One region of the Flavobacterium sp. FG19 genome, then DNA from elsewhere that is predicted to be linked to it. Evidence: riboswitches for the same ligand, from Rfam matches in the RefSeq annotation. Region 1 holds a riboswitch; the other holds the start of a gene.
What was found. A riboswitch is a leader RNA that binds a small molecule or an ion and turns the genes downstream of it on or off. The one in region 1 is predicted to bind cobalamin.
Positions count from the first base shown of each region.

Region 2: it holds a riboswitch for cobalamin, as region 1 does, so the genes downstream of both, ACODST_RS25060 (TonB-dependent receptor) here and ACODST_RS03845 (TonB-dependent receptor plug domain-containing protein) in region 1, are expected to answer to the same signal.

Region 1 covers NZ_JBMDKA010000003.1:45,472-49,690, forward strand. Annotated here, with positions in the region: gene cobT (nicotinate-nucleotide--dimethylbenzimidazole phosphoribosyltransferase) at 1-413, shown strand, start outside; gene ACODST_RS03835 (adenosylcobinamide-GDP ribazoletransferase) at 487-1,272, shown strand; gene cobC (alpha-ribazole phosphatase) at 1,257-1,790, shown strand; cobalamin riboswitch at 1,860-2,064, shown strand; gene ACODST_RS03845 (TonB-dependent receptor plug domain-containing protein) at 2,092-3,942, shown strand; gene ACODST_RS03850 (DUF5074 domain-containing protein) at 3,948-4,219, shown strand, end outside.
Region 2 covers NZ_JBMDKA010000037.1:34,193-38,411, reverse strand. Annotated here, with positions in the region: gene ACODST_RS25065 (YncE family protein) at 1-627, opposite strand, end outside; gene ACODST_RS25060 (TonB-dependent receptor) at 624-2,669, opposite strand; cobalamin riboswitch at 2,786-2,992, opposite strand; gene ACODST_RS25055 (helix-turn-helix domain-containing protein) at 3,166-4,044, shown strand; gene ACODST_RS25050 (NAD(P)H-binding protein) at 4,117-4,219, shown strand, end outside.

The sequences.
Region 1 (4,219 bases):
AAAAACAAAAAATACTCAAAAAGGCTTTAGAAAATTATCCCGGAAAACCGGAATTAAAAGAGTATCTGGCCTATTTTGGAGGTTTTGAAATTATCCTGATGGCAGGTGCCATGCTAACCGCTTATGAAAATAAAATGATTATTCTGGTTGACGGTTTCATTTGTACAGCTGCCTATTTAATCGCTTCTAAAATCAATCCTAACATTAAAGACAATGCTGTTTTCTGTCATTGTTCTGCTGAAAAAGCACATATAAAACTGTTAAATTATCTTGAAGCAAAACCTATTCTACATCTTGATTTACGCTTAGGCGAAGGAACCGGCTGCGCTGTCGCTTTTCCAGTTTTAAAATCGGCTGAAGCTTTTTTGAATGAAATGGCTAGTTTTGAGAGTGCGGGTGTCAGCAGGAAGTAGTTTTTTTAGTCCCGGTCCCCGGTCTCAGTTTTCAGTTTTATCAGAATATAACCTTTCAATTCATCTCCTTTAAATGAAAAAAGAACTTCATATTTTCTTTACCTGTTTAATGTTTTACACCCGTATTCCCTGTCCGAAGAACATTAATCATGATCCGGATTATTTAAATAAAGCCACCCGGTATTTCCCTTTTATCGGCTGGATTGTCGGCAGTATTTCATTTCTGTTTTTTTATGTCTTCTCCCTTTTTCTTTCTGTAGAAACAGCTGTTATTTTTGCCATTATTGCCTCAGTTTTAACAACCGGAGCTTTTCACGAGGACGGATTTGCCGATGTCTGCGACGGATTTGGCGGCGGCTGGACCAAAGAAAAAATCCTCCTTATTATGAAAGACAGCGCTATTGGCGCTTATGGTGCGATTGGTCTTGTTTTACTTTTTCTGGCAAAATTCAGACTGCTTTCAGAATCTATTTCCCTTTTTACAACTAGTAATCTTTTAATTTATTTACTTTTTATCTCGGCTCATTCTTTGAGTCGCCTGGCTGCAATCAGCATCATTTTTACTCATGACTATTCACGTGAAGATGCTTCAAGTAAAAGCAAACCCATTGCGAAACAATTTACCTGGAAAGAAGTTTTCGGCTCTTTCTTTTTTGGATTAATTCCGTTGTCTGCATTCGCTTATTTTAACCTTAGATTGATTTTAGCCATAATTCCGGTTTTTATTACCCGATATTTTTTAGCCCGGTATTTTCAAAAATGGATTGACGGTTATACGGGGGACTGTCTGGGAGCGACACAGCAGGTTTGTGAAATTATATATTATCTCAGTATACTTTTTATATGGAAATTTATTTAGTACGCCATACCGAAACAGTCTGTGAAAAAGGAATCTGTTACGGTCAGTCTGATGTAGATATCGCAGTTCCTTTTGATGAAACTTTCAGCACAATTGTTTCAGGATTACCAAGGGAAGCTGTTATCTTCTCAAGTCCATTAAAACGCTGCGCTCTTTTAGCTAAACATATTCAGGAAAATATAAATCCCATTTCTTATCAGGAAGACGACCGTTTGAAAGAAATGAATTTTGGTGACTGGGAACTGAAAAACTGGAATGAAATCCCGCCGGAAGAATTAAATCCCTGGATGGAAGATTTTGTTAATATTCCGGTTTCCAATGGTGAATCGTTTGTGGAATTACATGAAAGGGTCGGGCAGTTTTTAGCTGATAAAATTTCAGCAATAAAACATCCCGTAATCATTGTTTGTCATGCCGGTGTTATAAGAAGTATTTTGTGTCATCAAACTTCTGCGCCTTTAAAAGATGCTTTTGAAAATAAAGTGAATTTTGGCGAAATTATAAGAATAGAATTATAAATCATGCCTTTGTTTGACTATTTACTCTTAAAACCCAAACAAATTTGAATAATGAATATTTTTAACTCTATCTTTGCAGCAAATTAAGGTTGTGTTTTTTGTTATAAAACACATTAAAAGGGAATCAAGTAGAATCTTGAGCTGTACCCGCAACTGTAAGCTTAATTCTGAAAAGAATGCTTGTTGTAACTGCAAAACCACTGCTCGCCCCGGCGAATGGGAAGGTAAACAACAAGACGCAAGCCAGGAGACCTGCCTTTATAACCAATATCGAGCTCTCGGGAAAAAGAGTGGAGAAATTATGACTTTGAGAATACGTTTTATTTTTTTTCTTTTAATGCTGTGTCAGTTCGTTTCGGCGCAGAGAGATTCTATTGCCTTAAAAGAAGTGGTAGTTTCTGATACCCAGCTTAAAAAATTCTCCAATTCTCAGTCTGTTGTAAAACTCAATGATTCTGTGATAAACAGAAACGAAGCTTTACTGACCGATTTACTCAACTTCAATTCAACGCTTTATTTCAAAGAATACGGAAGAGGCATGCTTTCTACGGTTTCCTTTAGAGGAACTACTTCTTCGCAGACAGCCGTAATCTGGAACGGGATCAATATCAATTCGCAAATGAACGGAAGTACCGATTTTAATACAATTTCGGGTTCCGATTATAATTCGGTCAGCATAAAAGCCGGAGGCGGAAGTGTTATTTACGGAAGCGGTGCCATTGGCGGAACGGTTCATTTAAATAACGATTTAGTATTTAATAATCGTTTTGAGAATAATTTAAAACTGGATTACGGAAGTTTTAATACGATTGGAATAAATTATAAGACTAATATCTCTAATAAAAAATGGAGCGCTCAAATTGGCTTTTCCAAAAACAGTTCGACAAACGATTATAAATATCTGAACCGTTATACCTGGAGGGGCGAACAGCGCTGGAACCAAAACGGGCAGTACGATATAATAACCGCAAGTGCTAATCTTGGATATAAAATTGATGCCAAAAACACACTCAAACTGTACAGTCAGACCTCAAATACCGATCGTAATACTTCTTTAATTACCGAATCGGACACTAAAAGCAAATATGTAAATGGCTTTAATCGAAACCTTCTCGAATACGATGGTAATTTCGGAAAACTTAAAGCTAATTTCAAAACGGCCTATATTTTTGAGAACTACCAATATTACGCCGACAACACAAAAGACTATTACAGCTATGGTAAAACCGAAAATCTAATTACTAAAGCAGATTTAGGCTATACCTTTTTTAAATCTACCCAGGTTAACGCAATCTTAGACTATAATAAAACTAAAGGTTACGGAACCAGCTTTGGCGATCATATCAGAGAGATCAGTTCAGCAGGAATATTAATAAAACAGGATTTCTCCAAAAACTGGAAAAACGAATTGGGAATCAGAAAAGAATTCACAGACAATTATAAGTCCCCGGTTTTGTTTTCATTGGGTTCTTCTTATCAGTTTAATGAATGGTATACTTTTAAACTTAATGTATCCCGAAACTTCAGAATTCCAACTTATAATGATTTGTATTGGGAACCGGGCGGAAATCTTAATTTAAAACCAGAAAGCTCTTATCAGGCCGAGATTGGAAATGTGTTTACATTTAAAAACATTTCACTCACACAGACTTTCTACTACATGAAAATTAAAGATCTGCTGCAATGGGTACCCGGACAAAGCGGTATCTGGACTCCCCAAAATCAGGACAGAGTTAATAGTTATGGAACAGAAACACTCTTAAGCTGGAAAAAACAACTGGGCAAAAATCATCTGAGTGCCAATGCGGCTTATGCCTATACCGCTTCTAAAGATGAAAAAACCAAAAATCAGCTGTTCTTTGTTCCTTATAACAAAGTAACTGCTTCGGCAGCCTATTCCCGAAACCGGATATCAGCCTATTATCAGTTTTTGTATAATGGTTTTGTATACACAAGAGCAGATAATAATCCTGATGAAATTATTGAAGCCTACACCGTCTCTAATTTAGGAATTGACTATGATTTTAAATTTCTGGATTCTTTCAAACTAGGTTTTCAGGTGCTGAACCTTTTCAATGAAGATTATGAAAGTCTGGAAAACAGACCTATGCCTGGCCGCAATTTCAATATGTATTTAACTCTAAAATTTTAATATTTATGAAACTTAGTAAATTACTTTTAATAGCACTCAGCGTATCACTATTAGCCTCTTGTTCGAGTGATAATGATGATAACACCGATACTGACGAACCAAAAGGACAGTATGAAAACGGTTTTTTCATTTTAAATGAAGGAAGCTCTGATGTGGGAACTGTTTCATTTTCAAGTAATGACTTCAGTACTTTCACAAAAGATGTTTACACTACTGTAAACGGAAAAAATGAACTTCTTGGGAAATTTGTCCAAAATATCTTTTTTGACGGCGATAA
Region 2 (4,219 bases), on a different contig from region 1:
AGAAACAGTCCGGTCGTAATTAGGTACACGATAGCCTCCTGAATTGGCTACATACAATTTTCCGTTATGCACGACCATCTGTTCGGGCTGATAACCCACGGTTACTTTTCGTTTTATTTCCAGCGAAGTCGTATCAATCTCGGCTACAAAACCTATTTCGGCATTAGGATCAATCGCCACGGGACCGGAATAGGAACTGACATAAGCTTTGTCTTTATAAAAAGCAACATAACGGCAGTTGGGAATGTCTATTTTTTTGATGCGTTTTGCCGTCCATTTTTCCAGAATCTCTACTTTATTGGAGCAGTTAATGACGGCATATACTTTATTTCCGTAAATTTTTATGTCGTTACCCACATCTCCAAGTTCTTTAACCACAGCCGGATTTCGTTCTGAATACACATCTGTGGTATAAGTTCCGGTTCTGTAATTAAAGATATCGATACTGGCACGGTTCATTCCCATATTACCTTCATTGAGCAGGTAAAAACCTTCAATTTTTCCGTCATTTCTGGGTTCGGCTACTGTTTTATCTGCCGACAGAAAAATGGTTTCATCTTCCCGGCAGGAAACCAGAGAAATGGCAATAAATAAACCGGTTAGTATTTTTATAACGACCTTTTTCATAGTGCGATACTGATTATAAACTTAAACGTTCGTCCGGGCATTGGATAATTATAAATTACCTCATACTGCTGATTAAAAGCGTTATTCACTTCTATGGCAGCGTTACATTTATAGCCCTTAACAGCAAATGATTTTTTTACCGAGGCATCGTGTGTGTACCAGGGCTGTACTTCGTTGACCGGAATATTGTTTACGTTTCCGTTATAGCGTTTCCCTACATAAATAAAACTGTAATTAAAATTCCAGGATTCATAGGCCGCATTCAGGATTCCGGAGCCGCTGTGCCACGGAGTATACGGAATCTGATCGCCATAAGAAGACATTTCCAGGCCAACGAATCTGGTAAAATCGCGGCTTTCAGAATAGGTGTAGGTTACATTCGCATTTAAGAATACTTTATCAAAATGAGTTCCTGCTGTAAGCACCGTTTCGATTCCTTTTCCTCTCACCTTTCCCATATTGGTCATCATCCAGCGGAATAAATTGCCCGTTGGAGCGGCTACGATTTTATCTTTGGTATCGGTATAATAAGCATCTGCCTGAAAAGAAAACTCATCAAAAAAACCTTCCTTTTGAGGAAAATGATAGGTAAACCCAACATCATACTGATTCATATATTCCGGCCGCAGCGTACTGGATCCAACCATCGTATAATACAAATCATTAAAAGTGGGCATCCTGAAAATACGTTTGGCAAAAGCCCTTAAGCTGAAATCGTATTTTTTAAAGGGAGTATACCCCAGAAACAAAGCCGGAGTATATTCTGTTTTGTCAGGAGCTTTGGCATTATAGCGTACTTCTTCCTGCACATAAGTCCCTATTACATTTCCTAACACTTTTAAGCCGCCCAGTCTGTAGGAAGTTGCCAGAGAAAACAAGGCCGTATAACGCTGCGGAAAAGAAAACTGGGTTTGGATTCCTCTTCGGGTCGCATTCAATTTATTGTACTGAAAATCGGTTGAAAGTGAAATATCCCAGTTTGCTAAAATACTGTACATATTGACTGCCGAAAAATAAACTTCCTGCTGATAGTAGCTATCGTCTGACTGCGCTCCTTCGGTCACGGTTTCACCCAAAACACTGGTGGTATCTCTGGCCACGTAATGCGTATAATCGTAGGCATATTTGGCCCTGGCCTGAAATTTATATTTTTCAGAAAACTCTTTTACCAAAAAGGACTGGGCAAAAAAGTTCTTATCGTACTGCCTGAATCCGTCTGAGAATTTGTTTTCGACTATGGCACCTGGCGCTCCCCTTTGAGAATCGTAGTAATACACTTTGGCATCCCACGAACCTTTGTTTATTTTCCCGTAAAGACCGGATTCAAAACGCAGGGCTTCAATATCGCTGTTCCATCTTGTAGCTGTGGTATCATAAGCCACTGTACCATCCTGATTTTTTCTTTTGTATCGAAAAGTATACTGCCCGTTGGATTTTATGTATTCAGAACTGACACTTAAGCTTACTTTATCACTAAGCTTTTGTTCCCAGCGAAAAGAAGGATCATTGTAATTAATCGACATGGTTTTATAACGAAAAAGCAGATTCGTTTTTTTGCTTCCGGTAAAAACCGGGCGTTTGGTTCGCAGATAAATAGTGGAAGCGGCTGAGAAATCTTTGGCAGACTGAAATATTTCGCTTTTCTGTCCATTGTAAAGCGTCAGGGATTCCATATCGTCGAGCGAATATTTCCCTAAATCGGTTACTCCGTTCTGGGCATTCCCCAGCTGGATTCCGTCATAAAAAACCCCAACATGGTGGGTTCCCATATTTCGTACATCGACCGTTTTTAGTCCGCCCAGTCCGCCATAATCTTTAATCTGGGTTCCGGCAAAATAACGAAGCGCATCGGCCACATTATGACTTGCCAGATTTTCAAGGGTTTTACCCGAAAGAGTCTGTACGGGAATCACCTCCTGAAAAGGTTTTGCTTTTAATACGACCTCTTTTAAAATTCGTAAACTATCCTGAGATACCTGCGAATGAAGTACAAAAGGAACTATGGCAAAAAAGAATAAAAGTAGTTTTCGGGCTTTATACATCACTCATTTAATTACTTAAACTTTCTGTGATGTATTCTAAAGAAACCAAACGGAAAAAGTCCCGTTATCAGAATAACAGGTCTGTTCTTGCTCTTCAACTTTGTACCACGAAAGTCTTAAACTATGTGATCTTGGCAGGTCTCCTGACTTGTTCCATCTTTAAAACAGCCTTCTCATCCGCAGCAGCGAACAATGGCATAAGTAACGTTTAAAGACTTTACAGAACTTACAGTAGCGGGCCTGTTCAGGATTTACACCTGATTCCCTTTTAACCGTTTTTTTACAAAATTCTAAAAAAACAGACCAAAATCAGGTACAAATATAAGATTCTCTTTATAAAAAAATAATTTTAACCGTATTTAATTACAATTATAACAAGAAAGCTAAAAAACTAATAAATCTGTTTTATGAGCCCCAATCCTGATTTTAAGAAAGACACTGCAGTAAAACTCCTCTTACTTTTTTATACTTTTACATTTCAACTCCTGCTCATAGTATGACAACAGATATTATAGAATTAAATGATTTTATTGTTTTAATTGAACAATCCAATACCGCTAAAACAATAGTCCAGAAATGCGAAATTGACGGTGATGCCGTGGGTTTTGCTTTTTATGGTTCGGGCAATGTGGAGCTGGAAATCAAACATAATAAACAGACTAAATATCTGGTCAATACTACCGGACTCGCGATTTGTTTTTTTGGCAATCAGAAAGTCGAATTCTCACATAAGATTGAACCGGATAAACCGCTGCAGTCTATCAGTATTTTTACCAAACTCAAAAACCTCAACGCACTGCCGCAGGCCGAAAAAGAAATTTTTGAAAACCATCTGCCGCAGCTGTTAAAGCCCAAAGAGCATTTTGTAAAGGGTCCCTCTTTTTATATGACGCTCGAAATGCAGCTGGCCGTACAAAAAATATTTAATACGCCCTATACCGGAAACACCCGTTTGTTGTTTTTAAAAAGTCAGGTCAATGAGCTTCTGGCGCATTTTTTTGCCCTTTTAACTTCTGATAAAAAACCGGATTTGTCTGAAGCTGACAAAAACAAACTTTTTCAGGCCAAAGAAATTGTAACCACCCATTATACTGCACCGCCATCGATCACCCAATTATCTAAAATGGTAGGACTTAACAGCAGCAAACTAAAAAAGAATTTTAAAGAGTTATTTGGAATTCCGGTCTTTAAATATGTACAGGAAGAACGGTTAAATAAGGCTTATGAACTGCTTCGTGAAAGCGAAAAAACGGTACAGGAAGCGGCCTGGGAAGTGGGTTACGAAAGTTTAAGCTCCTTTTCGAATGCCTTTCATAAAAAATTCGGGATGCGTCCCAATGAAGTAAAACAGCAGTTCCTTTCAAACAAATCATAATTCTTTTACGACAAATTATTGTCCTGTAATCGCGTCAACTTTGTATTAGTAATCTTTTAAAAAGATATTGATATGAAAAAGAAAATTTTAATTCTGGGTGCCCGTGGAAAAACGGGACGCAGAGTAGCCGCCAGATTAGAACGTAACCCCAATGTTGCACTTCGTTTAGGATCCC